2 regions of the Lacticaseibacillus boliensis genome follow, and region 2 is predicted to be linked to the other one. Evidence: riboswitches for the same ligand, from Rfam matches in the RefSeq annotation. Region 2 holds a riboswitch; the other holds the start of a gene.
The links. Region 2 has a riboswitch for thiamine pyrophosphate ahead of thiM (hydroxyethylthiazole kinase). Riboswitches for the same ligand answer to the same signal wherever they lie in the genome.
Positions count from the first base shown of each region.

Region 1: linked by a shared signal. The riboswitch ahead of thiT (energy-coupled thiamine transporter ThiT) and the one ahead of thiM (hydroxyethylthiazole kinase) in region 2 are both predicted to bind thiamine pyrophosphate.

Region 1 is NZ_BAAIHN010000005.1:112,513-123,101, forward strand. Features, by position in the region: gene ACYVRB_RS03960 (hypothetical protein) at 146-1,171, shown strand; gene ACYVRB_RS03965 (LPXTG cell wall anchor domain-containing protein) at 1,799-2,947, shown strand; gene ACYVRB_RS03970 (glycosyltransferase) at 3,019-4,518, shown strand; gene ACYVRB_RS03975 (AAA family ATPase) at 4,659-5,996, shown strand; gene ACYVRB_RS03980 (hypothetical protein) at 5,980-6,438, shown strand; gene ACYVRB_RS03985 (glycosyltransferase family 8 protein) at 6,663-7,505, opposite strand; TPP riboswitch at 7,985-8,081, shown strand; gene thiT (energy-coupled thiamine transporter ThiT) at 8,192-8,731, shown strand; gene ACYVRB_RS03995 (hypothetical protein) at 8,848-9,075, shown strand; gene ACYVRB_RS04000 (DUF805 domain-containing protein) at 9,187-9,729, shown strand; partial or broken gene ACYVRB_RS04005 (mucin-binding protein) at 9,931-10,383, shown strand.
Region 2 is NZ_BAAIHN010000009.1:16,080-35,468, forward strand. Features, by position in the region: gene ACYVRB_RS05520 (glycoside hydrolase family 65 protein) at 1-1,746, opposite strand, end outside; gene ACYVRB_RS05525 (carbohydrate ABC transporter permease) at 1,807-2,631, opposite strand; gene ACYVRB_RS05530 (carbohydrate ABC transporter permease) at 2,631-3,494, opposite strand; gene ACYVRB_RS05535 (ABC transporter substrate-binding protein) at 3,612-4,910, opposite strand; gene ACYVRB_RS05540 (YesL family protein) at 5,152-5,835, shown strand; gene pgmB (beta-phosphoglucomutase) at 5,905-6,573, opposite strand; gene ACYVRB_RS05550 (LacI family DNA-binding transcriptional regulator) at 6,657-7,604, opposite strand; TPP riboswitch at 7,767-7,873, shown strand; gene thiM (hydroxyethylthiazole kinase) at 7,925-8,728, shown strand; gene thiD (bifunctional hydroxymethylpyrimidine kinase/phosphomethylpyrimidine kinase) at 8,739-9,560, shown strand; gene cytX (putative hydroxymethylpyrimidine transporter CytX) at 9,550-10,710, shown strand; gene thiE (thiamine phosphate synthase) at 10,691-11,323, shown strand; gene ACYVRB_RS05575 (lipoate--protein ligase) at 11,519-12,532, opposite strand; gene ACYVRB_RS05580 (MFS transporter) at 12,842-13,984, shown strand; gene ACYVRB_RS05585 (GNAT family N-acetyltransferase) at 14,045-14,542, opposite strand; gene ACYVRB_RS05590 (LutC/YkgG family protein) at 14,681-15,382, opposite strand; gene ACYVRB_RS05595 (LutB/LldF family L-lactate oxidation iron-sulfur protein) at 15,375-16,856, opposite strand; gene ACYVRB_RS05600 ((Fe-S)-binding protein) at 16,853-17,686, opposite strand; gene ACYVRB_RS05605 (AAA family ATPase) at 18,422-19,389, opposite strand, start outside.

The sequences.
Region 1 (10,589 bases), on a different contig from region 2:
ATCGTTTAATACGCGAGTCAGACTGCCAGCTACGCAATTAAACTGTTTTCAGACTATATTAAGTGTTTGCTGGGCTGGTATAATATCATCGAAGCATGTCCATACCGATCGGGGTTTGGTATGGGAGAATCGTGGGGGATGACATATGCGAACAAAGAAGCGCATTTCGACGCTGGTCGCCACCGTCTGCGCCGTGATCATTGTGGCAGCACTCGTTTTTGTCGGCTTCCACCATCGGCAAAACGTGATGGCACAGCAACACTATGAGGATCGGATCCACGTCAAGCTGGCGGACATGAGCGCAGATTTTGCCAAGGTCAAAGCACAGAAAAACGACGCCAAGCGTCTGGCAGCTCTGAAGTCTTTGACGAAGGCGTATGCCGCTTATCGCCAAGGTGACGAACACGACAAACAGATCTTGGCGCAGTATCAGGCTGATATTGCTGAAGAGAAGCAATACTTTGTCCACAAAAATGCCGCGGCACTGAAGGCGGCGACGCTGGACGGCAAGCAGCTTGCGTCTGCCAGCAAGAAGCAGTTGCAGGCCAACGACCATGCGCTGGCGGCGTTGTTGAAGGTCGCCAAAAGCGAGCGGGCGGTGGTTTACTCGGATCAGCAGCTGAAGAAGCTGACCGTCAAGATCAAGGCGCTGCACAAAAGTTACGCGGCGCGGCTGAAGAAGGCAGATGAACCCAAGGCTGACGATAAAAAGGCTGATGTTAAGGACACCACGGCGACAACCGCTACGAGTGCGTCTGCTTCAAGTGAATCGGCGACTGCCGATGCGGATTCGGGCAGCGATGCTACGACAACTGCTGGTACGGCTGATACTAACGGCGTGACTGGAAGTGGTACTGGTAACAGCGGTAGTACCGGCAGTACTGGTTCTGCTGGCTACACCGGAACCATTGGCAGTCGGTCGGGTTACGCGACTAGCCGCTATCACCGCTGGACGCCTTCGAGAAGCACAAGTACTGGTAAGGTCGCTGGGACCACGACGACAGGCGCGAAAGCTTCGAGTACGATTGGTACGGACAACGGTGCCGAGAGCGCAACTGGTAAGACTGAGGTAGTGAAACAAGCGACTGGCACGGCCGTAACAAGTACTGGCACCGGGACGACGAGCGGTGTTGATGCACGTGACGCTGGGACCACGGATTCGGGTAAATAAGCTGATAGGTTATATGAAGGTAGGACGTAATCTCTGAAGGGGGTGGGTCCTACTTTTTTTGCATTTTAAGTGTGTGTTGATTCCCAATTCAATTCACGGAAAAACTTTTTTAAGATTACGTAATAAATTTTGACTATTAATTCATCGATTTAATCGTTGATAAACAGTGTATGTAATTATTGATGACAAAAGTAAGTAACACAAATTTTTATAGAACACAGAAAAATATAGACACCTTCACTGATAAAATAACTATATATTTAGGACCTAAATCAATTGAGTGTGTAACTTTATAAACAAACCTTAACTAAGGGTGCTTTATATTTCGTGAATGCGAGTGGGCGACGATATGTACAGTGACGTTTTTTATAGACAATCATCTGTTTTTCATGGATAATTGTGAAATCTGATATGACAAAATCATATCGTAGTGGAGGGTTAATTTTAATGGGGAACAAACGTACATTGCCACAATGGCAAAAGGCTTTATTAATTTCGACGGCATTATTAGGTAGTGCAGCTATTTCGGTTGTAACCGTACATGCTGAGCCTATTCAGCAAGTTTCAGCAGCATCAGGAACAATTATTCTCTGGGATGACCAGAGTAACAGTAGATACGGGACGACTATGATTTTCACGAATGGTAATATTCTGTCCACAGATATTCCAAGTGGCTATCATGCAGCCGATAATCAAGACCTTGGCGTATCAGTCCAGGGAGGTCAATTTCTGATTGATACGACCCAAGATACTAGTGGAATCTATCAAGTTCATATTGTGCCAGATGATAGTGATGCAACAACAGTTGGCGCATTTGGGATTATTTATTCGGTTGATTCTGTAACGGGGCAGACGATCGGCATTACAAGTGCCTCTGTTACAGGATCCTATGTGTTAAGCCTTGATGTTCCGGAAGATTATCAGGTATCTGCAACACAAGACGATGGCATAACAGCTAGCGGTAATCAAGTCTTTATTGATACACGTGTCAATCCGTCTGGCGAATACTACGTTAACTTTGAGCCAAAATCAACGATAGCACCAACGGTAGCTCCGACGTCTGCGCCAACGACAGCACCGACCGTAGCCCCAACCGCAGCTCCGACGTCTGCACCGACGGTAGCTCCGACAGTTGCACCAACCGTAGCTCCAACGATTGCTCCGACAGTTGCCCCAACGTCTGCACCAACAGTGGTTCCAACAATCGCACCGACCGCTGCGCCGACGGTTGCTCCAACGGTAGCTCCTACCGCAGCTCCGACGTCTGCACCGACGGTAGCCCCGACAGCCGCGCCAACAGTAGCTCCAACGGTTGAACACACAGTGGCACCGACTGCGGCACCGACGACAGCTCCTACGTCTACACCAACCGTTGCTCCAACAAGTGCGCCAACGTCCGCACCAACCGCTGCGTCGACGGTAGCTCCTACGTCTGCCCCGACGGTTGCGCCAACGAGTGCTCCGACGACTGCACCAACATCCGTACCAACAGCGGCTCCAACGACTGCACCAACAACAGCCCCAACGGCAATTTCCACCCCGGCACCAAAGCCGCTCGCTACCAACAGCTCTGCTTCGACAGAGACGGATGGCACTGAGCAAGCCCGGATCGCAGCCAACGCACAACCGGCTACGATCGCCAAACAAGATGAAGCTGAGCGGTTCCCTGAAACTGGGGAAAGCACCAACAAGGCATCGCTTGCAGGAATTGCAACGTTGCTCACCGCAACGGCAGCGCTTCTGGGAATTTCACTGAAGCGTAAGCGCCGAAACTAGTATCATGAAAGGGCCATCTCGTTGAGGTGACCCTTTCGTTGCGCAATGATGGATTGATGGAGATCATTGAAATGGAATACTTTTTAACGCACAAGCTTTATGCACCGATTTCTGCAATTGAGAAAATGATGATCGCACGCGTGCAACTATTTCAAAACTATCGCCGGCAACCGGTGTTTGTGACCCGTGAGTATGATCGCGAAGTCGCACCGATTTTGCAAAAATATGGCCTTGATGCGTCAACTTATCTCAACATGTTCGACTTTTTCCAAGGGTTCACCGAACAAAGCGAAGCGGTATCGCCTGAGGTGCCAACCATCGCGAATGACACTATCGAGACCAGTGACGACCACTTGCAACAGACCTTCATCTTGGCCGGAAAGATCGTGGCGATTGTGCGCTTCCGGCCTGCTAACCTGGCGTTAGATACGATTAGTTTTTACGATCAAAGCGGCAAGGTCACAAGCGTCGATTTGTACGATACGCGCGGCTTTTTGTCCATGACCCAGCTGATTGATCAAGAGGGTCGCGTGGCGACGCAACTGTTCTGGAACCGCCGGCACGAGTTGGTTTATTCTGAGCAATATGGGCTGGGTGCTGACGGGCAGTGGGGTAACCGCTCGATGCAGTTACGCTTCAACGGCGAGATCAGAACGTTCACGTCGATGGAACCCCTTTTCGCGTACTTCTTAGATGTCGTCGCGACCAAGGATCCTTCGGCGGTCTTCTTCGCTGATCGCCATGAGACCGCGGTCGTGCCGCTCAGTCAGATGGCGGTGCCAGCGCAAAAATTACTTGTGATGCACAGCAGCCACCTGAACGATCCTAACGCCGCGACGCCACAGGTGACCTTGTGGGTGCAAAAAGCCGTCGATGCCAAGTTCTCCGGGATCATCGTGTCCACCGAGAAGCAGGCAGAAGACTTGCGGCAGCTGGTTCCGACGCCTGTGTACACGGTGCCGGTGCGATACTTGACGCCGGCTGAGTTAGATCGGCCGCGGGTGACGCCAGCCGAGCGGCCGCCCCATACGATCTTGGTGGTTGCCCGCTTGTCCGCGGAAAAACGCGTCGGGGATGCGATCCAGGCGCTGAGTCTGATTAAAAAAATCGTCCCTGATGCGACGCTGAACATTTTTGGCGCGCCGATGGCAGGGTATGAGGAACAAAACAAGCTGATCAAGCTGGTCAACACCTTGGACTTGCAAGCACGCGTCCACTTTCGCGGGTTCAAGGACAGCCTGGATGATATCTATCCCGACAATTCGGTGATGGTCGTCACCAGCGAAGTCGAAGGCTTCAACGTCAGCATTTTGGAGGCGCAAAGCTACGGCCTGCCTGTCATCACCTACGACATCGATTACGGGCCGACGACGCTGGTCAACGACGGGGAAAGCGGCATTGTGGTTGCGACCAACAGCCCGCTGTACATTGCCCGGGCAATCATCGATTTGTGGGATGATCCCGCGAAGCTGAGTGCGCTGTCGCAAGGCGCATATGATTTTTGCGCTCGGTATTCAGAAGATGCGGTTTGGGGTCAGTGGCATGAGGTGTTGACGGCTGCGGCCGAATAATTAAAATGGCGTCGCTCACCAGGTCGATGGTGGGCGGCGCCATTTATTTGGGCGGTTGTGTCGCATGGCGCATAATGCTATGATATAAGCACAATATATCCTAATTTCGACATAAAATGTTCCAAATACGGGGGATAACAATGATTACTGCTTTGCATTTGGAAAACTATGGTTCTTTCGTCGATGTGGATTGGGATCTGACGACACGCCATCAGCCCAAGCACGTGGTGGCATTGTATGGCGAAAACGGTGCCGGGAAAACGAATCTATTAAAGCCTTTTGCCCAATTGGCGCGAACGATCGTCACGCTTCGTTTTGCGCGTGAGCTGATGGAGAAGCTGAGCGAGGATTCTGCAGCGTTGGAAGCTAACCAAGTTCAGAAGCCATCAGTTGGGCCGCTTGCCACAGCGACGACTTTGGCCCAAGTGTTTCGCAACGCGTTTACGATCGACAGTCATGAAGACTCGGTCATCCGCATCGCGTTTGAGAACAGTGAGCTTAAAGGCACTGGCAACAGTACCGGGTATTATGAGCTCATTTTTGACAGCGACCATCAGTTGAAGCGAGAAACGCTGTATTCAATCGTGAATGTTCGCAACGGCATGATTTTTGATATTCACCGGCAAGAAGAGACCATTGAGGTCATGCTGAACGGGACCGCCTTCAGCGACGAAGTGCTTAATGCGGATTTTCGCAATAGTATCCAGCGGCTTTGGGGTAAGCACACCTTCTTGAGCATCATTGATTTGGCGCTGAAGGACAACAATCGCGAGTATATGCGTCATGGGGTGGCAAACAGTGTCTGGCACGCGATGCGAGAGATTCAACGAATTTCTTTCACGCTTGAAGATACGCGCAAGGGCTATACGCATGGGCTATTGACCACGGCACCCAGAGCGGGGCGGATTTTGCGTCAAGATGAGACGCAGCTTGATGAAATCGAACAGATGCTGAACGCCTTTTTTCCACAACTGTATTCGGACATTGTCGGGCTGAAATACGTGCGACAGTATCAAGACGAGATGGTGGATTATCGCCTGATCGTCCAAAAGAATATCTGGGGTGAAGTGCGCGATATTCCGTTTGAGTTAGAATCAGACGGGACCAAGCGGTTACTGGATATGATGCCGATGATCGCAGACGCCATGCATGGCAACACTGTGGTGATCGATGAAATCGACACCGGGATCCATGACCTGTTGATGTTGAAGCTAGTTGAGGCCTTGGACAAGCAGATCAAGGGTCAGCTGATCTTCAGCACGCATAATACGTTGTTGCTGAATGCGCTCCGCCCAGAATCTGCGTATGTTATTCAAGAGGATACTGATGGCTTTAAGTATGTCGCTAACTTTCCCGACATCAAAACCATCAAGAAGAACAACAACGTCCAGAAGATGTATCTTAATGGTGACTTTATGGGGATTCCGTACACAGGTTTCCTCGATCTCGATGAGGTGTTTGATGGCCAGCAAAAGTAGAAAGCGCCCCAAGCGGGTGTTGCGACCAGCGCAAGACATTGTGGTTGTGGTCGCCCATGGCTTATCTGAAGTGGCCATTGCTCAAAGTCTGGGTTCAGCGATCCGGTTAAAAATCATCGTGATTGCCGAAGATAGTGGTCGGTCGAGTATCCAGATCGAAGGATTGGCTAAGCGATTGTTAAAAGAAAGCGACTTAGCATCACAGGCGGTATTTGCCGAAGCGTATTCGCTTGAAAGCCTGGATCATCTGCATATTTTCACCTTGATGGATGTTGATGATGTGCAACACCCAGACGTCAAGAACGCGTATCTAAAAGGTCGGATTCCTGGATTATCCCGGCGGTGGTATAAAGATCGGGTCACACCAATCTATTGTGATGGTAACTTGGAGGACGTTCTCAAAGCGGTCGACATGCCATATGCACATTCGCGAGAAAAGTAATTTGTATCTCAAAATCTTCCCTGTTGCCCATTCGCCGCAGGAGCAGAAAACCAAACGCGACGACTTCATCGCGTTTCGAGATAAGTTGCAACGGGTGCCTGAGACAAACCTAGATGTATTTATCACAACTTGTTTGGAGATTGCGGCCAAGCGTTGATCAAGTCTAGCAACCACACACAAACAGCCTCACCATCCAATCGATGGTGAGGCTGTTGACGTCTGGTTTAGTTTGCGGTGAGGTTCGCGCCATAATACAACCGCTTCAGCCCCGGATGCGGAAAATCATCCCGCCAAGGCTTCATGTGGCCGCAGAAGTGGACGAGTACCGGATTCTGGCGGGTGCTGTGCAAGACATCGCGCGAGAAGCGCTGCGTCTCGCCAAGCATGATGTTGGTCTGGGCGTTGTATCTGGGGTGGAGCTGTTGCCACTGGCTGTGCAAGATCGCGTTGAGGGCGTCTTGGTCATGATATTTGCAGCGCTCGGCGTTTTCTTGCGCATAAGCCACGACCTGCGTGGCAATCTGGTCTCGGCGCCAGCGGGCGACGTCGATGAGCAGCATGCCGGAATTAAAATAGCGATCGGGTGAAACCTGCGCCAGGTCCATTTTTTCAAAACGGTCGAGGTCACCTCCGTCGGCCACGGCGCCGATGAGATTCGCGCCCAAGGCCGTGTCGTACAGCGGGCGCAAGGCGCCGGTGTTGACCATGTCGACGTCCAGGTACAAGATCCGCTCGACCGGGTAGTCTGCCAGCAGCTGATCGACGTAGATGCGGTAGTAGGCGGTCTTGGGGATGCGGTAGCTGGTCGCGACGTTGGCCGGCAAAGGGATGTGCGGAGTGATCAGCTGGATCACCACCCGCGGGTTGTTGGCGAAGGCCTGCGTCAACGCGCGGCGCTGCTGGGTGGTGACGTTGTCGCAGATGATGTAAAAATGCAACGCGTCTTGCGGATTGTTGGCGAGGATCGTGCGCGTGAGGTTCAGCGCCTGGAACACCATGTTGCGGTCGATTACCAGCATGATGTTGATGGGTTGTTGTTGGGTGATGGGGCGGTTCAGTTCTAACATACACTCACGTCTCCTTGCGTTTCTGGATTATGCATAGCAATTACTTATATATGCCATAATTCCAGCATAGCAAGTTGAGGGCGGGGGATGCAAGCGGATACATCGGTGAAAGAGAAGAAGACCAGATCGAGGTGCCACTTGTCGGCTAGAAATTACATGGCAGCAATTTCGTGTAACTTAATGAATGAGTTAGATTGTTCAGTGGCACTAGCGACAAGCGCACCATCTTTCACATTGATTGTAATTGAATATCCTTCATTCAGGTTTAATTGCGCGACGAATACTTTGGGAATGGTGAAATATAAGCTGTTGTTATTTTGCAAATGACTTGCTCTTGATCCATGATGATCATCTCTAAACCGAGTATAGCTGCGCTTAACTGAGGTGGTGGCGCAAGAAAACACAACTGATCTTGTGACTGTTCCTTGACAAATTCTCACCATTCTGTCATCTTAGAGCTTGTACAATATAACTGAATACCCGTCACAAAGGGGAGCCATTGGCTGAGAGTGGGGAAACCCTGACCCTTCGAACCTGTTCGCTAATACGAGCGTAGGGATTGTGAGCGTCGTAAATACGACCTTCTTTGTGCATGGGTAAAATCACAAAGGAGGTCTATTATTGTGCAAAAAAGTCATTCACATTTACAAGTCATTCTAGAAGTGGCGATCATCGCTGCGTTTGCCATGGCGTTGGAGTACGTCCCACACAAAACCGGCATCAGCTCTGTGGAAATGAGCTACGGCCTGATTCCAATCAGCGTGTTGGCGCTACGTCGTGGCGTCGGCCCGGCGATGGCGGCCGGCTTCACCTGGGGGATCTTGGATCTGCTCTTGATCGGGATCGGCGAAGGCAGCGTCTTGAACGTGACGCAAGGCTTTATCGAATATCCGATCGCCTTCACCGTGGCCGGGCTCGGCGGCCTTTTCTACAAGCCGTTCCAGCGCGCCTTGACGCAAAACGCCAAAGGCAAAGCTCTCGCGTGGGCGTGGTCGGCGGTGATCTTAGGCGTCTTCGCCAAGTATCTCTGCCACTTCTACGCCGGCTGGATCTTCTGGGGTAGCTACGCGCCTAAGGGGATGTCGGCTTGGATCTACTCGCTGTTCATTAACGGGCTGTCCGCCGTCTTCACCGGCATCTTGACGCTGGTTGTCACCACGGCTTTGGTCACGATCGCCAAGCACCTGTTCTTGCCTAAGCAAGTTGCACATTTGGCGGCCAATTAATCGATATATCCAAGCGGATCGCGTTGGCGGTCCGCTTTTTATTGCCCAAAAATAATTAAGGGGGTATATTAAGATTGGAATCTAATAACAGCGCTTTCATTTTGGAGGATAACGCGATGTCAGATCCGACGACGCTGTGGGTGTTGGGTGTAGGTGGAATATGGTCGGCTTTAGTGGGCGTGCAGGTGTTGCGCGGCCACTGGTTGCGGCTGGTCCGCGGTAACTTGTTTGGCAGTCAGACCGAATCGCTTCGAGCCGGTGGCGCCAAAGTTTGGGGTTGGTTTTACATCGGTGCCGGGATCGTTGCTGAAGGCTTGTTAGGCTATGCCTTATTGTTTGGTTGAGGCCGCACAGGTGACAAAACTGTTCGTTGTTCGCTGATCAGGCTGGGTGTATATTCACCCGTGAACAGAGAAAAATGAGTGATTGAGTTACACAGGAAGCGGGGGATCCGGATGAAAAAGGCGAGTGAAAGCGTCGCGAAACAAACAAACAACAACTATTACGGCGTCGGCGGCTTCACCAGCATCAAGGCTTACTTTGCCAATTACGTGAATTTCACCGGCCGCAGCAGTCGTCGCGAGTATTGGTGGTTGATGCTGTTTTCAGCTATCGTGGGGCTGATCATCGGCGGCGTGACGATCGCCGTCAGTATTGGGGCGGTGATAAAGCTGGCCAACAGCGGGGACACCGCCAAGCTGAGCAGTCCGATCGCGCTTCTGATGAGCATGCTGTGGTTATTGTTGCTCTTGATCGTCATCAGCTTGGTGACGTTGTTACCGTCGCTGTCCTTGGTGATCCGGCGGTTTCGCGACGCCGGGGTCCACTGGGCGGTGTATGTTGCGTTGTATGCGGGCCAGTGGCTCGTTTACATCTTGTTGTGGCATCAAGCAACCGCGCGACTGCTTTTGTTGGCGGCGATTGGCATCACGATGTTGGTCATCACGGTGCTGCCGACCAAGGATCCGCCGCGCGACGAAGCGGCAGGTCGTGAATGATGGCAGGCTTCTCCGGCATGGAGGAGCTTTTTTTTGATCCCAAGTATTACCATTTTTATATGGCGGATGCTGATACAATAAGATTGGTAGCGCCTACTTTCATTTTATAAACAAGATATTTATAAATGTTGATGACTATCACAAATTAAAATTAATACAATAGAGGAGAAGAGAACTGGACCACAGTTTGGAGGGAACATCATGAATAAAAAAAGAATCGGCCTAACAACTGAGAAGACCCGTTTCAGAATGTACAAGGCGAAGCACCAATGGGTCATTGCCGGTGCAACAGTGATTACGATCGCCGCACTGGGTTTCAGCAAGCCGCAAGCGACACACGCGGCGGCCACAACGAGCCCCGACGAACAAGCAACGGTCAGCGACACCCAGGCCCCGGCTGAGGCCGTCACGATGAAAAACGTGACACGCACGATCCACTATGTCGATGCGACGGGCAAAACCGTTGCCCCAGATACGGTACAGACGGCACACTTCACCTCTAACGATGATGGCAAGACTTGGCAGCAGACAGATAGCCAGGCCGGCTTCGCCGCGGTCGCAGCTGCGAGCGTCACAGGCATGACCGCTGACCAGCCGCAGATTGCTGCGGCAACTGTCACGGCGACAGACGCCAACAGCAGCGTGACGGTGCACTATGCCCAAAACGCCGCAGAAAAACCGGCCACAGCAACGCCGGCACAACCAACAACAGCTACCACAAGCAAGACCACAACCGCGACCCCGACCGAGGCGGCAACGACGACCAGCGCCCAAGTAACACCAGCGACTGCAAAAGCTGATGCGACCACAACGGCGGCTGACTCAGCAACGAAGACGGCAACAGACACGACAGCCAAGGA
Region 2 (19,389 bases):
GATCTTGTCCCACGACCAGTGCTGGTTCAACGGCCGCTCTTCAGGCGCCAGCGTTGCCGCCGGGCGCAGGGCCTTATCCAAAAAGCCGTCTTGTTGCACAAAAATGCCCAGCTTGTCGTCTTCTGGCAGGTACATGTGATCGATGATATCTTGCCAGTGCGCCTTTTCCGCCTCAGAAACACCGAGGGCTTCGGCTTTGTCAGCCGTCACCTGCGGCAAGATCTGCAAGGTGTAGCGCAGGCACCACGTCGCCATCTTGTTGGTGTACCAGTTGTTGTTCACGTTGTTTTCGTATTCGTTGGGGCCGGTGACGCCGTGAATCATATACTGGCCGGTACGCGCTGACTGGTGCACGCGATCGGCCCAGAAGCGGGCGATGCCCACCAGCACATCGATGCCCTTGGTCAGCACGTATTCGGTGTCCCCGGTGTAATCGGTGTAGTTATAAATGGCAAAGGCCACGCTGGCGTTGCGGTGGATTTCTTCGAAGGTGATTTCCCACTCGTTGTGACACTCGATGCCGTCGAAGGTCACCATCGGGTACAAGGCGCCTTGCAACCCTTGCTGGCGGGCGTTGTGGTAGGCGCCTGGCAGCTGATCGTAGCGATACATCAACAAGTTGCGGGTCACTGTCGGGGCGGCCGTCGCCAGATACATCGGGACGATGTAGGCTTCCGTGTCCCAATACGTGGCGCCGCCGTATTTCTCGCCGGTAAAGCCTTTAGGCCCGACGTTCAACCGCGCGTCTTCGCCATAATAGGTCATGAACAGCTGCAAGATGTTGAAGCGGATGCCTTGTTGGGCCTCGGGATCTCCGTCGATCTGCACGTCGCTTTGCGCCCAGCGCTTGGCCCAAACTGCCTGATGGGCCGCCAAGTGAGCTTCAAACGCTTGGCCGGCAGCGGCGTCTAAGATGGCTGCCGTTGCCGCCGCTTGTTGGCCCGCCGGCACGTCGCGGCTGGTGATGACCGCGACTTGTTTGTCCAGCGTCAGTTTCTGGCCAGCGCTCAGCGTCGTGGTCAGCGTCTCCACCACCGCTTGGGCGCGCTCGGTCGCCGCGCGGGTCACCGGCGCATCCGCTTCGATCTTATTTTGCATCATCTCGGTGACGGTGAAACGTGGCGTGCCAAAAGGATTCGGCTTGGTCGCCATCGTCAACGTGTTAGCCGCCACGGCGACAGGTTCCCAGAACGTTTCGTCGTAATTGGCGTCTTCGTTGTGCACGTCGCCATCGATCTGCGGGGCCAACACAATCGTCGCGGTGCCTGCAAGCACGGTCGCCTGCACCCGGATCAGCGCCAATTGTTGCACGGCGTTGCTCATAAAGCGGGAGAACGCCAGCTTGACTGTGGCGTCTGGCATCTCGACGACATATTCTCGCCGCAACACCCCATCATGCATGTCTAAGGCGAGGTGGAAGTCATGATAAGTCACCTTGGCCAAGTCGATATCGACACCGTTGATCTTGATCGGAATGCTCAAGAAATCTGGTGAGTTGATCGCCTTGCCAAAATATTTCGGATAGCCATTTTTCCACCACCCAACGCGCGTCTTATCCGGAAACCAAACTCCCGCCAGATAAATGCCACGGTGGGTGTCGCCAGAATAATGTTCTTCGAAATTACCGCGCATCCCCATGTAGCCGTTACCGATCGCGGTGAGACTTTCTTGGAGCCGCTTGTCCGTTGTCGCCAACGCATTGGTTGCTAACACCCACGGATCGATATCAAATAGTCGCTTCGTCATAATCCTTCCTCCAACTTACCTAACTGCTTGTGGATGTGAGCCATCCACTTCTGCTCGGGCTTACTTGACCGCCCCTTCAGAGACCCCTGCAATGATCTGCTTTTGCATCACAAAGTAGAAAATGATCACTGGAATGATCGCGATCGTCAAGCCGGCCATGGCCAGGTGCCACTGCTTGGTAAACTGACCGAAGAAATCAAACATGGTCAGTGGAATGGTCTGCGATCCAGGCCGGTTGATGACCAAGCTCGGCAGCAGGTAATCGTTCCAGATCCACATCACGTTCAGCAACGCGACGGTGACCGTCGTCGGCTGCAACATCGGAAACATCACCTTGGTGAAGATCTGCCAGCGACTGGCCCCGTCGATGATGGCGGCCTCGTCTAAGGCCTGCGGGATGCCTTTCATCGCGCCGACATACAAGAAGATCGACATGCTGGCCCCAAAGCCCAGGTACATGAAGACCAAACCAGGCCGGTTGAGCATGTTAACGCGTCCGAAGATCGATACCAACGGGATCATGACCGACTGGAACGGGATCAACATCGCCGCGACAAACATCATGTAAAAGACGCCACTGAGTTTGCTCTTTGTCCGTTGAATCGCATATGCTGCCATGCTGGAAAACACGATGATGATCAATACGGACACCAGCGTGATTACCAGCGAGTTCAAGAAGGTGCTGACAATGTTGAGATCTTTGGCCGAGTTCACATAGTTGTCAAAATTCAAGGACTTAGGCAAGCCCAAGGTGTCGTTGAACAGCTCCCGCTTGGTCTTGAAGGAATTGGTCAACATCAGATAAAACGGTGAGATCCACACCAATCCTAGCAAGCAGCCGAAGATGATCATCAAGGTTTTTTTAGTTTTCTTCTCTTGTTGCATCAGGCTTCGATCTCCTTTCTAGAGGTGAGGTAGACTTGGGTCAAGGAGATGATCGCCACGAAGACGAAGAAGATAACGGCCTTGGCCTGCGCATAACCCATCTTATTCATGGAAAAGGCGGTGTTATAAATGTTCATCGCCACCATCTGCGTCGAGTTGTAAGGGCCCCCGGCGGTCAACGACAGGTTCTGATCGTAAAGCTTGAAGCAGTTGGACAGCGTCATGAACAGCGACACCGTAAATCCCGGCATGATCAACGGGAACTTGATCCGCCAGAATTTTTGCATCGACGTCGCGCCATCAAGATCAGCGGCTTCCATCAACGACTGGTCGATCCCTTGCAGATAAGAGATGTAGATCACCATGATGTAGCCGGAATACTGCCAAACCATGACGATGACCAGCGCCCAAAAACCGGTGTTCGTGGTCGCCAACCAGTTGCCAAGCCCACCGATGCCGGTCAACTTGCCGAATGCGGAAAAGGCTTCAACGAAGATGAACTGCCAGATGAACCCGAGGATCAGGCCACCGATCAAGTTCGGCATGAAGAAGATCGTCCGCAAGATGTTGGCGCCTTTGAACTTGTTGGTGACCAACACCGCCAGGCCCAGCCCGATGATGTTGATCAAAACGATCGACACCACCGAGAACTTGATGGTAAACCACAGCGAGGCGAGATAGCCCGGGTCTTTGAACGCAGAGATATAGTTTTGAATGCCGACAAAACCACTCGTTGAGACGCCATCCCAGCTGGTGAACGAATAATAGACCCCGTAGAGGAACGGTAGGATCACCACGAGAAACAGCGCGATCAGCACCGGCGCCGAGAACAGATAGAACCATGTCTTTTTCTGGGACATCATATTACCCCCTAGTGACGAATATGAATAATTGCAGACGCGGGTCACCCCGCGCAGATTGCTTGTTGATAAAAACAAGGAGAAGCGTATTGGCTACCCTTCTCCTCACTGATTGTCGTGTTATTGTCCAGCGCGTGCTGTCTTCCAAGCCGTCTTAGAATTGTTGATTGCCTGGTTCCAACTTTCCTTGCCAGCAACGTATTTCTGCAACTCACTGGCCATGTTATTCATGCCCCAGTCGGTTGCGAAACCACCGAAGACTAAGCCTTGGGTATCGCCTTTGTTGATGTATGCCAAGGTGTCTTTGCTCAATGGATCAGACAGGTCACTATTACTGAAGCCCTTGTAAGCCGGTACGACCTTGAGGTTCATGTAGTACTTCTTGCCGGTCTTCGAGGTGAATAACCAGTCCATGAAGGCCATGGCTGCCTTTTTGGTCTTAGGATCGGCTTGCTTGTTGACAGCCCACCACTGGGTCACGCCTGCAGAAAGCTTACCGGCGCTCTTTTCGTTGACTGGGATTGGAATGATGCCGATGTTGGCAGCCAACTTCTTGTCAACAGATTCGATGGTTGGATAGACCCAAGAACCTTGCTCTGCCATCGCCACTTTGCCGGTCGAGAAAAGCTTTTCGATTTGCGTGGAGTAATCCATGCTTTGAACCGGTTGCGCACTGTACTTAACGGTTGCATCGATATATTGCTTGAAGTAGTTGCTGTTCTTCCAGCTGATCGTCTTGGCGTTGTAAGCCTTGGTGACAGAACCGTCAAATTCTTGTGACAGGAACGGATCGGCCGCGTGTTGGCCGATGACCCAGCCTTCCTTCATTGGGAAGGCGGTTGGTGCTTCGATACCGAGTTCTGACTTCTTGTCGTTCAACGTCTTCAACGCGGCTTGATAAGAAGCTTGGTCGGTGATCTTAGCAGGATCGATCCCGGCCTTTTGGAAGATGGCCTTGTTATAAACGATCCCGATGCTTTCTTGCAAGACTGGGTAGCCAAGCACTTGGCTGCCAGACTTCACCGTGTTTAGCGTTCCCGGTAAGGCTTTGTCGATCGCCTTGCCGGAAGAAACATCGGCTAAGTACTTCTTATAGGTCTGCAACTGTTGCGGGCCTTCGACCGCGAAAACATCTGGCGTCTTGCCGGATTGCATCTTCGCCTTCAAAGAAGTTTGATAGTCTGTCCCACCACCAACACTGGTTACCTTGATCTTCACGTTCTTGTGCGTCTTGTTGTACTCGGCGGCTGCCTTGTTCAACCCATCTTTGAATTCGACCTTCATGTTATAAAAATCGACGGTCGTTGTGCCTGAGCTGCTTGACGAGCCACTTGAGCAGGCGCTCAATGCCATCACGCTACCGAGTAATGCTGCCCCTGCAACTAGACTTTTCACAAGCTTGTGTTTAGTTCCTGTCATCCTTTTCGCCCTCCTTATTTGAAACGCTTACATGAGTATCATATCGAGACGAGGCACGTCGCGCAAGCCCAAACCGTTGTTAAATCGGCTGTTACCGGTATCAGAATGCAGATCAGTATAAAACCGCCCACGCTTAGGCGTGAATCTGATATTATATACCTATAATCTTCAACGTTAGAGCGCGGTTATCGTCTGCCGAGCATTCTCACAAATGAATATTCTGACATCAAAGGAGACCTTTATGGCAAGAAAAACGCGCACCACTCAAATTTCTCAAGGCATCGTCGATTTACTCTATCCCGTCACGATTATCGGTGCGTTTATGATCACGGTCTGCTTGCCATTGTTGCTGACCATCTTGTTTTTGAAGCCCAGCTTTTTCGCGATCGGGCTATGGTGGCTGTGTCTGCTGCCGCTCGGGCCTGCGGCAATCGCCGCCTTAGCCGCCGTCGGGGAATACGCCCGGACCAAAACGCCCGGCTTGTATCGCCACGCCTGGCGCTTCATGCGGCGTAACTTCAAAGAAGGCCTGAGGATCTGGTTGCCGGTGTGGGTCTTCACGCTGCCATTAATGTTATACAGCCGCGTCGAACTGACCGCCGGCCCGCGCTGGTTATACTTTTTACTCCCGGCGTTGATGCTGATCGGCCTATTTGTGGCTATCTTGCTGCTGACTGTCTGGCTGATTGCTTCTGCTTTTACCTTCAAGACCAGCGACTATTGGCGCCTAGCCATCGGTGGCCTGGCCAACCACAAAATGATGCTGCTCGCCAACGCGATCATTGCCTTGGTCGGCCTTTGCATCGGCGTCTGGGTCAGTCCGTTGTTATTGATCGTCTTGACTTCTTGCCTGCTGGTGCCCCTGTATTACCTCAACACGCCACTGCTCGATTGGATCAAGACCAACTTCACCAACAGCCACTAAGAGCAGCCAAAGACCCTCGCCGCGAAAGCCATGACGGTTTTGCGACGAGGGTCTCTTCTTATGCACCGATTACGAATTTGTCCGGGCAAACGCCGCGGCCAGCTGCTGATAATTCAACGCAGCCGTCGTGGGCACGACAACGTCTGCTTGGGCCAGCACTTGCGGATCCCCGATCCCGACGGCGAACTGGCCGGCCGCTTTGATCGCCGCGACCCCGGCAGACGCGTCTTCAAAGCTCATCACGGCGGTATTAGGCAGGTCGATGGTGGCGGCGGCCTTTACGAAGATCTCAGGGTCAGGCTTGCCGCGGTGAAGCGTAGCCGGATCGACGATGCCGTCAAAATACCGGCGCAGATCCAGTTGCGCCAGGATCGTCGGCGCATTACGCGAAGCGCTGGCGATCGCCAAACGCAACCCTGCCTGCTTGGCGGCATCGAGCAACGTCGTGATGCCAGGCAAAATATCCGCCGGCGTCATCGCCTGGATCAATTGCTGATACGCGGTGTTTTTTGACTCGGCCAAGGCGGCTTTTTCAGCTTCCGTGTAGCGTGTTTCTTGATGGCCATAGCGCAAGATCAACGCCAGTGAATCTGCGCGCGAACGCCCGCGCAAGGCATCGTTAGCCTCTGGCGGAAGCGTGATCTGCAGGCGGGTCGCCAGCTCTCGCCACGCCTGCAAGTGATATGCCGCTGAATCCGTCAGCACCCCGTCTAAATCAAAAATCATTCCTTTTAACATCGCGCACCTCTTCTGGTTTTTCTCAAGCGTAACCGCTCACAAGAGGCCGCGCAAGCCACACGAGGCTGTTAGCGGTAACAAGATCACCGCATGGTCCGGCGCAAAACCAGTTCCGGGGTCACCAACAACTCACCTTGCGGGGCACCGTCTTGTTGGATCTTGTTGAGCAACATCTGCGCAACCAGCTGGCCGAGATGGGCGACCGGCGACTTGACCGTCGAGAGTTGCGGATTGGAGACTTGATCCAAAAACACACCGTCGAAACCGACCACGCCATAGTCTTCCGGAATCATCCCGCCACAACGCCCGATCGCCCGCACCACGCCTAACGCCAGGCGATCTGAGGCACAGATAAACGTCGTGTTGGTTGGAAAATCATCCCAATGATCCGTCACAAACTGTTCTGAGATGTGACTATGATTGCGCAACCGGTGTACCTGAGGGATCTGGCCGGCACTTTGTAAGGTGTTGATATAACCGGCTTCGCGTGAGAATTCGAACGGTTCCTTCACGTCGATGCCAATAAAGACGATGTTGGTGAAGCCTTGATCGATCGCCGCTTGCGTCGCCATCTCAGTACCCAGTTTATTGTTCACGTCGACAAAATCACAACCATTGCTGTTTTCACCAAATAACACCACCGGCTTGGCGAGCGTCTCGATCCACGCGTAGTCGCTGCCGCGCATCCCGGTGATGATATACCCATCAGCATCGTCGCGCTTGAACTCCCTGTTCGTGATCAACTGCATCGCGTATTGTTGCGTGTCCAAGCCCTTAGCGATGCCAAACAACAGCGTCATGTAATACGGTTCTGTCGTGTCGATGTCTTCGAGGATCAAGAACTTGACGACCTGGGTGCGGTTATTGGCCAGCGCCTTGGCCGCCACATTGGGATGGTAATCAAGCGCCGCCATAGCGGCATAAACCAATTCCTGTAACGCCTTGGTGACCTGCTCTGGATGGTTGATCACCCGTGATACCGTCATTTTAGAAACATTCGCCTTTTTTGCCACGTCTGCAAGCGTAACCATTGCCATCCCTCCAGTACTCTAATGGCACTATACCACCACTTGCCGCTATGATACAAAAAAATGCAGCGGCACCCGCTTGCCTCATTAGAGAAGCCGCGACCAAACACCCGCCAACCGCTTTCATTTTCAAAGGATATCTGCTAAGCTACAAGTATATTAATGAATTGACACTAGGGGCGCCGCCATTAGCGGCCGAGATACGCATGTGCTGCGTGGTCCCTTCGAACCTGTAAGTTAGTACTTGCGTAGGGAAGTGTCGCCAAAATCATTGGCGCCGCGACTCTTCGCGGCGTCTTTTTTGCGATCAGGAGGAAAATAACATGGATTTAGAATTACTCGCGCAACTGCAAACCAAGCATCCACTCGTCGTCAACTACGCCAACTTCGTTACCCCGGGGTTTGTCGCCAACGGCCTCAACGCCTTGGGGGCTAGCCCCATCATGACGCTGGCCAAAGATGAAGCCGAAGACTTGATGGCCCCGGCCAACGCCTTGGTCATCAACCTCGGAACCGTCAACGAAGGCGACATGCCATTGATCTTGGCGCTTGCCAAAGCCGCCACAGATAAGAACAAACCGATCGTTTTGGATCCGGTGGCCGTCGGTGCCACCGGCTACCGTGCCCGCGCCGCCAAGCTGTTGCTGAACGACTATCCGATCAGTGTCATCCGTGGCAACGCCGGTGAGATCGCCTTTTTGGCCGGCGTCGAAGCCGAAGCCAAGGGCATCGACGCGCTGTCTGCGACGGCAGCGCCGGCAGACCTGGCCCAGCGGTGCGCGCAACGCTATGACTGCACCGTGGTGGTCAGCGGCAAGATCGACGCCATCGCTTCCGGCAACGACCTGGCGTCTGTCTTCAACCAAACCGCACTGCTGCCCGCTGTGGTCGGATCAGGCGACCTGCTGTCGAGTATCATCGGCGCCTATGCTGGCCTGACCACAGATACCTTCGAAGCGGCCTTGATGGGCGCGACGACCTTGGGTGTTGCCGGCGAGTTGGCCGCAGAGCCGCTGGAAGCGACACAGGCCGGGACCTTTGCTGCCAACTTGATGGATGTGCTCGCCAAGCTTGATGTCGAGACCCTCACCACCGCGGCTCGCTACGAAGAAGCCAAGCGCGCATAGGAGGGTAGCCATGTCTTTAACTCAGTTTCCTCAGGCGTTATCGATCGCCGGTTCTGATTCTGGCGGCGGTGCCGGCATGCAGGCAGATCTGAAAACAATCCAATCGCGACATGTTTTTGCCACGACCGTTCTCGTCGCCATCACCGCGCAAAACACACTCGGCGTTCAGGATTCGCTGGCCTTGCCGCCGGCGATGATCGATGCCCAGTTTGCGTCACTGGCGGCAGATCTGGCTATACGCGCATGCAAAACCGGCATGCTCGCAGACATCCCCACCGTGCGTGCCGTCGTGGCCAACCTCAAACGTTATGACTTCGGGCCCTTGACCGTCGACCCGGTGATGATTGCCAAAGGTGGCGCCTCGCTTTTGACCGAAGACGCCATCGCCGTCGTTCGCTCGGAGCTGTTTCCGCTGGCGACCTTGGTGACCCCTAACCTGCCAGAAGCCGAGAAGCTCACCGACACGGCCATCACCGACCGCCAGTCGATGAAAAAAGCCGCCCACACGTTGTTGACCTTCGGGGCCAAAAACGTGATCGTCAAAGGCGGCCATCTCAGCGACGACGATTCTGCCAGCGATTACGTTTTGTTGGCAGATGGCAGCGACTTTTGGATGCCGGCTACCCGCATCGACACGGTACGCACCCATGGCACCGGCGACACCTTATCGGCCTGCATCACCGCGGAGTTGGCCAAAGGGCGCCCGTTAGCCAGCGCGATCCGCACCGGTAAGACGTATGTCGAAGCCGCTATTCGTGACGGCATTGTTGTCGGTCACGGCCACGGACCGCTGAACCACTGGGCTTATCCGGAGGACGCTTATGAAGACTAGTACCCGCGACAACGCCTTCTTGTGGTTTGGTGCGGCGATCAGTCTCGCGGAGATCCTTTCCGGGACGCTGTTTGCACCGCTGGGCATCGCCCGCGGTCTGGCCGCGATCATCCTCGGCCACTTGATTGGCGGTTTGTTGATGTATGGCTGCGGGCGGATCGGCGCCGCCAGCGGATTGCCGGCGATGGCGACCACCGCCAGCGCCTTTGGCACCCACGGGTCGCAATGGTTTGCCGCCTTGAACACCCTGCAGTTGCTCGGCTGGACCGCCGTCATGATTTTTGCCGGCGCCCAGGCCGCGCAAGTGTTTTGGCCGATCAGCCTAGGCTTTTGGGCAGTCGTGATCGGCATCATCATCGCCTTGTGGTTGCTGATCGGGTTGCAAGACCTCGGCCGCTGGAACACGATTGCAGCCATCGCGCTGTGTCTTGCCGTGGTTTACTTAAGCGTGCGCTACCTCACCCACGGCAGCATCCCCGCGCCGACCGGCCACCTGAGCTTCGGGGCGGCTTTGGAACTGGCCATCGCGATGCCGCTGTCTTGGTTGCCACTGATCGCCGATTACACCAGCCAGGCCGCCAAACCGTTGCGCGCCAACACGGTCAGCGTCTGGGTCTACAACTTGACCAGCTCTTGGATGTTTGCCATTGGGTTGTTTGGGACGCTGATCACCGGCCAAACCGCGATCGCCGGGCTGATGCGTGGCTTCGGTCTTGGGATCGTGGCGCTGGTTGTGATTATTTTGTCCACGATCACCACGACGTTTTTGGATGTGTACTCCGCCGGCGTCAGCGCGGCATTGCTCACCAAGTTGCCCGCCAAATGGTTGGCGCTGCTGGTGACGGCACTGGGCACAGCCGTGGCGGTGTTTGTGCCGCAGTCGGCCTATGCGAATTTTCTTTATTGGATCTCGGCGGTGTTCGTCCCGCTAGCCGTGATTCAAATCATCTGCGCGGCCTTGCACCAACGCGCCACCGCCGGTTTTGACTGGCCTAACCTCGCGCTGTGGGCGCTTGGCGTCGCGTTGTACCGCTTGTTTTTGGCCCATGTCACCGTGCTGGGAAGCACGATCCCGACCATCGTGTTGGTCGCAGGGCTGACTTTGATCGTCAATTGGAGGCGAAGAAATCTTGTTAAAAGAAGCGCTTAAGTTATATGCCGTCACCGATCGTCACTGGCTTAACGGGCGCACGCTTGAGGCCTGCGTCCAACAAGCCCTCGCTGGCGGCGTGACGATGTTACAGTTGCGTGAAAAAAACCTGACTACCGAGGCTTTTATTCAAGAAGCCCGGCGGATCAAGCCATTGTGTCAGGCCGCCCACGTGCCGTTCATCATCGATGACAACGTCGAAGTCGCCTTGGCCGTCGACGCTGACGGCGTCCATGTCGGCCAAGACGATCGCGATGCTGCTTCCGTCCGCCGGCTGATCGGACCCGACAAGATCCTTGGCGTCTCTGCACAAACCGTCCCGGAAGCCGTCCAGGCCCAAGCCGCCGGGGCCGATTATCTGGGCGTCGGCGCCGTGTTTGCCACCGCGACCAAGCCAGACGCCGTCGACGTTCCGCTGGCGACGCTACAGGCAATCACCGCCGCGGTCACGATCCCGACAGTGGCGATCGGCGGCATCCATCCTGGAAACCTCATGCAACTGCGCGACACCGGCATCGCCGGCGTCGCCTTGGTGTCTGAAATCTTCGCCGCCACAGATATTCAAGCCAACGCGAAAACCCTTAACCGGCAGGTCACCGCGATGCTGGCGTGAGCACGCAAAAAGGACCAAGACAAAATTAAAGTTGACGAAATAACCACGATGATTACAGATATGTACGCGCCATAAAGCACCGCATTTACGTAGAAGGGCCATGCCAAGCAAAATCGCAAAGTTTGCGATTTACTCGGCATGACCCTTCTACGCTATGCTAAAACCGCTTTATGTCGCAGCCACTTTTTTTACGGTCTAATCCACCATGAGATCGACAAAGGTCGCCCGGTCGAGGTGGCTGAAATATTGGCCTACATCGATATCTGCCACCGCGTCTTCAATGGCGTCGCGTCGGTAGTTTCGGCCCAGCAGCCGCATTGCCAGCTCGGCAGAATCGCGCTCGCCAAAATAATCACCGTAAAAATGGACGCCGGTGATCTTACCTTGAACCACTTGGATCCGCGCGTCAACGATGCCCACCGCCGGATACCGGCGGCGCCGTTGGATCGTATACGGCGGCGTCTGGCCGAAGATCCATTGGTCGTTGCCGTAAGTTTCAGCCACGAGCTTAGCGATCGCGGCGTTGTCTGCGGCGCTCAGGTGTAGCTGCTTATCCGCAATCGCCGCCAGGTCAACCACCCCAAACAACCGCCGCACCAATTCATCGCGAAAAGCCGGCGTCGTCAGGTGCTGATACTGCGGCGCCAGATATGGCCGCAGGTTGGTCACATGGCTGCGCACCGATCGGGTTCCTTTGGATTCGATCTTATCTTTGGCAACATGTAGCGCCTGCGGCAACACGTTAAGATCCACATCAAGCATCAACGTCCCGTGTGAAAACAGCTTGCCGCGCTTTTTGTACATCGCGTTGCCGGAAAATTTCTTGCCATCGATCATCAAATCGTTGCGCCCACTGACCGTCGCCCCAGTCGCGCCCATCGCGTGTAAGGCGTCTAGGATCGGTGCGGTAAACGCCTTAAAGTTGCCAAAGTCTTGTTGCGTCGCCGGGGTCACGAAGCTAAAGCTGACGTTACCCAGATCATCATACACGGCGCCGCCGCCAGACAGCCGTCTGGTCAGCGTGATCTGATGCTGGCGCACGTATGGCACATCGATTTCTTCTAGCGGATTCTGATTGCGGCCGATAATGATGCAAGGCTTTTGAATATAAAACAAAACCAGTGGCTCGTCGAAATCTTGTTGCAACAGATACTGCTCAGTCGCCAGGTTGACTCTGATATCATTAGAAGGCATGTTGTAGTAGCGCATCGCCATCATCTCCTCATTCACAGATCCATTATGTGAGAGCTTACAATCAATGTCAATCACGCCACGCCTCACCACAAGTAAATTGGCAGCTCACAACAATGCTGATTTTCTGTAAATCGGATCTGTGCTAAGCTAGAATGGAACTCGCGCTTCTTGAGGGGAGGAAAGCCGGCCATGTACCCTGCACTGCGCCACTGGTTGATCATACGGTGTGAAAGTCCTTTTCGCAAGACGACAGCTGTCTGCTGTCTCGTCAACAGAAAGGACTAACTTTTGCAATCGACCTTATCTAAATCAAAAGTACTTCTGATGGCTATCGCTGCGGCGGTGGTCGTCGCCAACCTCAATTATATCCAGCCGCTGGAGCCGCTGATCGCGACCACGTTTGCCGTTTCCAAGGCCACCGTTGGCGCCGTGGCGATGCTCACCCAGCTGGGCTACGCGCTCGGGCTGCTTTTTCTCGTGCCGCTTGGCGACAAATTCGACCGCAATCACCTCATTCAAGTGATGGTCGTCTTGGCGGTGTTTGCCTTGATTGCCGCTTATCTGGCCCCTAACGTCTGGGTCTTCGGGGTGGCGTCGCTGCTGATCGGGATCACGTCGGTGGCGCCGCAGATGATCATCCCCTTCACCGCGGCGTTGACCCGCGGGATCCGCACCGGTGCCGTGTTGGGCAACGTCTTAAGCGGTCTGCTGACCGGGATCCTGTTGTCCCGGGCCATCGCCGGACTGATTGCTGGCGTGATGGCCTGGCAAAACGTCTACCTGTTTGCCGCCATCGCCTTGGTGATCTTGCTGATCGTGTTGCACCACGCTTTACCCCAAGACTTCCGCGGCCATGTCGACCGTTCTTACCTCGCGGTGTTGGCCAGCCTGCCACATCTGCTGGCCAGCCAAAAGCATCTGCAAGGCGCCGCGATCAACGGCTTCGCCTTGTTCGGCGCTTCCAACGTCTTATGGGCGACACTTGCCTTTTACCTGGCCGCGCAGTTTCATCTTGGTAGCACCGCCGCCGGGGCGATGGGGCTGCTTGGCATCACCGGGATCTTGTTTGCTTCCGTCATCGGCCGACTGGTCGACCGGTATTCACCGCGGCTGACGATTGGCATGGGCATCGGGTTTTCCACCCTGGCCTTCTTGGTGTTTTGGTTCTTCGGGCACGCGTTGGTTGGCCTGATCGTCGGGATCGTGGTGTTGGATCTGGGCACCCAGTTCGGGCAAGTCTCCAACCAAGCCATCGTTCAATCCCTCGGCCGCGACACGAACAGTCGCAATAACTCGGTGTTCATGTTCAGCTACTTCCTCGGCGGCTCGCTGGGCACGCTCAGCGCCACTTGGGCCTGGAGCCGCTGGGGCTGGTCCGGCGTTTGCGCCGTGGCAGTCGTTTTCTTGGCGATCGCGATCATTGGCCATCTCGCTTGGCCGGAACCCAAGACCTTGACGGCTGACTAAACCAAAACAGGCGGAGAGAATCGCTATCTATCGATAACGTTCTCTCCGCCTGTTGTTGTCTTACAGTGCTAACCGCAAGACCGTTCGCTTCTGCCAATCCCCTGACGCCAACGCGACGCGGCGTTGGCTGACCACGTCAAACCCCTGGTTTTCCCAGAAAGCCAAGCGTTTGGGATCAGCGTTCACCACGACCACTTGTAGCCAGCGCCAAGATCGGCCGCCAAACACTTTGCGCAGGTGGGCGACCACCGCTTCACCGTAGCCGTGATGGCGCGCCGTGCGCGTGACGAGCAACAGCTGTAAGGTGATGGTATTGGTATCAGGGTCGTTGCACACCACATCGACCACGCCGATCGGCTTGCCGCCCACGACGATCAGCTCATAATGCTTGTCTTGCATGCTGTCGTTTTCGGGCATACGGTGGCGATCTGTTTGGACGGTACCGCTCGTCGGCAACGGCTGGTTGGTTTCGCGGAAGTAATCTAGCGCCCCGCGGTAGATCTTCAACGCGGCGTTACGCCGTGGCATTGATGATACAGGTTCATAAGTTAACTGCATTCGATTTCCCTCACTTATCTGTTCAGTTCATCTCTGAGTCAACTTAGCTATACCTTAATTTTGAAAACAGTTCAAGGGAATCAACCAAATCTTCTGCAAGAATAATAGGAATTCTTAGTATTTAGCCATGGCTAAGTTCTATAAGTCCGCCACGACTAAATACGTCATATCCAACGGTCCGTGGACCCCGACCACCAGCACCATCTCGATATCGCCGGAATTCGACGGGCCGGTGATGAAGTTGATGTTTGACGTGGTCAGATTGCCACTCTTGAGCTGGGTATCGTACCAATTCATCGCCTGGCGGCTACGCGCCACGATCCGGCTTTGGGGGATGATACTGAGGTAATGGGTCGGCAGAAAATGAAACGCCCGCCCTTGCCCCGGTTGTGTCGCCACCGTGATCGTGCCGGATTCCGCGAGCAAAAAGTCCGCCATGCCAATCGCCGCGTCTGCCGCCTGGGCGGTAGCCAAGTTGACCTCACGGCTGGCCCCAACCTGCCAATAGGTTGGCGAAGGCGTCAAGGCTGCCTGCCAGTCGGCCAGCGGTAAGGCGTCGAAAGCTTCAGTCTGCGGCAAGATCACCGATTGCGCCTGCTTGGCCTGCAAAAACGCCGTCAGCTTTGCCGGCAAGCCGGCAAGCGTCGTCTGGTCGAAGGTGACATGAACGGCTTCGCTGTTGGTCTTGGCCAAAGCCAGCAATTCTTCCGGGGTCTTGTCCGCCAAGGTTGTTTCCGGCAGGTCATTGATCGGCTCGAACGGATGTGCTTCCAGCTGGTGACGCGGCCGGCCGGATTTTTCCGCGATCGCGTTCAAAAAAGCTTCGCGATTATCAGTCATGGCTGGCACCTCCCTGTTTTTCAGCGGCGTGGCGTTTGAACCAGCTACGGAAATTCTCACCGTGCTTCGGTGGTCGCGGCAAATCCCGCACGTCGGTCCACCCTGCCGCCATCGACGGCGCGTGTTTGATGAAGCCTTGGTAGTTGAACATGTTCTCAACGCTAGTCGGCGTCTTTTTGGCCAAGACGCCCATCCCCGCGTGATCCATCGCCAAGGCGCCGCGGAACATGATCGGATGCGCGGTCGCTTCCCCGATGCCTTTCATGATGACATTGTTCAGGCTGTGGTCTAGGTGCCGCTCGTTCATCATCACTTCCCGGTGTTTGATCAACAACTCGTGCAGCGGGATCTTCACGGGACAGGTCTCGGTGCAGGCCCCGCAAAGGCTGGAAGCAAACGGCAGGTCGCCAAATTGCTGATAGCCGCCCAGGACCGGCGACAACACCGCGCCGATCGGTCCCGGATAGATCGACCCGTAACCATGCCCGCCAATGTGGCGGTATACCGGGCAGACGTTCAAGCAGGCCCCGCAACGGATGCACTGCAGTACCTGTTCAAACGGCGAGCCCAAGGCATTGCTGCGGCCGTTGTCGACGATCACGACGTGGAATTGTTCGGGACCGTCGCTTTCACCTGTGATCTGCGGGCCCGAGAAAGAACAATAACTCGTCAGCTTCTGGCCGACCGCAGAACGCGCGAGCATGTTGTCCAACACCTCGGCTTCTTTGAGGCTTGGCACCAAGCGTTCCATGCCCATCACCACGACTTGGATCTTAGGCACCGCCATGGTCAAATCCGCGTTGCCTTCGTTGGTGACCAGGTTGATCAAGCCGCTGTCTGCCACCGCGAAGTTGCAGCCGGTGATGCCCATGTCGGCGTGCAAAAACGTCTCACGCAGATAGCTCCGGGCAAAGCGCGCCATGTGTTGGGGATCATTGTCGCCGTCATAGCCGAGCTTTTGAAAAATCTTCTGGATCTGATCGCGGTTTTTGTGCAGCGTCGGAAACACGATATGCGTCGGTTCGTCCCAATCGTCTTCTTCCAAGATGAATTCCGCCAGGTCGGTTTCCATCAGGTGCATGCCGTCGATTTCAAGCAGGGTCTTGTCCAGATCGATTTCGGTGGTGACCATCGACTTGGACTTCACGACATGATGGACGTCGTTATCGATCGCCAACTGCTTGACGTAAGCCGCGGCTTCTTCATCGGTGCGGGCAAAATGCACCGTCCCGCCACGTTTTTCCACGTTGTCAGCGAATTCTTCGAGGTAATCGGGTAAGTATTTGATCACGTGTTGGCGAATCTGCTCGCCTAGCTTTCGCCATTCTTCCCAATGGCCGAGCTCGTTGCGCGCGGCGGTCCGCTTGTCCCACTGGGCGTCTTGGGCCTTGGCGACGCTTTGCTGCATGAATGTGTCTTGTTCAGATTCCTTCAGGCGCGTCAAAAATGGGGCGTCGGTTGTCTTCAGCGTCATGCGCCCACCTCCTTTTGCACAGGACTTTGGGTGAAGCCTTGGTTATAGCCGTTGGCATACAACTCAGCGCGCTGATCCTCAGGTACATAAGCGATCCGCGCAGGGTCGACGTTGTGGTTGAGCACCTCGGCGATGTGCATGATCTTGATCTTTTCGCCACGCCGGTTGAAGCGCCCGGCGATGTTCATCAAACACGCCGGATCAGCGGAGATCAAGACGCTGGCGTTGGTCGAGAGCACGTCGTTGACTTTTTCATCGACCATCTGCTTGGAGATCTCAGGTTCCTTAACGGAAAACAGCCCCCCGAAGCCGCAGCAGTTTTCCAGATGCGGCAACGGCACCAGATCCAGCCCCGCAACATGATCCAACAACACAAACGGGCTGGTGCGCTCGCCTAACAGGCGGGTCATGTGGCACGACCGGTGATATGTCGCCGTCTCCTCCAGCTTGGCCCCTGCGTCTAACACCCCTAACACACGGTACAAAAAGGCGGAAAACTCCCAGGTCTTGCCGGCCAGCGTCTCAGCCTTGGCCTTGTATTCAGGATCGTCTTTGAGCAGCGTCGAATATTCCCGTAGCATGTTCACGCACGAGCCGGCCGGGCCGACGATATAATCGGCATCGACGCTGAGCAAGGCGTCGACCTCGTTGCGTAGCACCTTGTGTGTCTCTTTGATGTACCCACTATTGTATGTCGGCTGGCCGCAACAGATCTGTTTGACCGGCATTGCGGTTTCGCAGCCGAAACGCTCTAATACCTCAACCATCGCTTGACCCACGTTGGGAAAGAACAGGTCAACGATACAAGTCGAGAAGATCACGACTTTCATCTCACTACCTCCTTTGCTGAGACCATTTTAGAATGATTCCATTGTCATCATAGCACCGGCCATCATTGGATAACGCTTTAAATCTGTAAAAAAACTATTCAATAATTGGTTTTCAAGCATAATGCATTGTATCAATCACAGAAATTGCCAAAAAAACGCACAAAAAGTGCCTGGCATGGCATGCGTTTTAGTGCGGCTTATTGACCTGAAGATTTATGCTTTAAAAAACCGTGTCGACGATGAACAACTGGATATCATGCTTGCCATTACAGCCGTTAATACCAGGTAGTCTTCAATTCAAAATAGAATGAAAGCTTTCTCCACACTGGTTTACAGCTATTGGCCGATTGATCGATGCAGTCGGTACAGAAAAATCGGACAAGCCCTACAATCAGCTTTTTATGGCGCACAAAACCCAGACTTCCAGCACGATCAAATGGCCATGCCAATCTTGTGATTTCACAATCGCCCAATACACTGCCTAAGATAGCGACTACCGCAATATAATACACGGAAAAAGTAAGAAAAGGGGGCTACACTCTCAGTATTGGCGGAATCCAATACCGAGAGCGTAGCCCCCCTTTTTCACGTCACATTAAAAGGACATCGACAAGACCACCTGACTGTGCTTTAAGCGCTGAAGCCAAAAGCCAGCAAGGTAATCTATCGATGCCCCGAGTGCATGCCGGATGCCCTTAAAGCTACAAGCACGTGCAGACCGGCACTAGCAACAACTCACCACGTCACACTTTCAAGTAGCAAATCGTCTTGAATCTTTTTGACATCAAACCCAGCTAATTCGACATCTTGCTTTCCTAACCACAGCTTGTGCTGTGAAATCAGCTTTTCAGCAAAGTTGCGTGCCCAGCGGCCATTGCTGCGTTCATTCTCCGGTAATTTCTTGTAGAGACTGGCAACAACACTCTTAAGTAGGACAACATTGACGGTCCAATTTTTCGTAACGATGTTCGTCACGATTTGGGCAACCTCTTCTGGGGTGTAATTTTCAAACTCGAGTTTCAACGGCACTCGAGAACGCAATCCCTCATTAGCGGCCAAGAATTTATCCATATCATCAGTGTAACCCGCAAAAATAGCGACAAACTGATCACGATCATTCTCTAAAGCCGTGATGAAGGTCTCAACAGCTTCTTTACCAAAGTCCTTACTATCACCGGCCTTAGTCAACTGGTAAGCTTCATCGACGAAAAGAACGCCGCCCATCGCATTGCGCAGAACCTTACTGGTCTTTGCTTCCGTCTCGCCAATATACTGGCCGACTAAATCTGGTCGCGAAACTTCCATGACCCGATCAGTTGGCAAAATTCCAAGGTTATAAAATAACTTGCTGATGATGCGCGCGACAGTTGTCTTGCCGGTCCCAGGCGCACCGGAGAACACCATATGATAGGTCGGCTTGTTGCTGTCTGGCAACTTTTCCTTGAGCTTCTTCTCTACGCGAACTTTGGCAACCAAGTCAGTGACGAAGGTCTTCACACTATTAAGCCCAATCATGCCATTCAACTCGGCCAGCAAGTCATCAACCGCCTGATCCTTATCATCTTGATTGGCCTCATTGGCAGTCAATTCGCTATCTTGAATCCGTTTAACATCCAGATCAGGATCTTCTTCCAAGTGATCTACCAGCCACAATTTATGTTGGCTGATTAACGTGTCGGCAAAGTTGCGCGCCCACCGGCCGT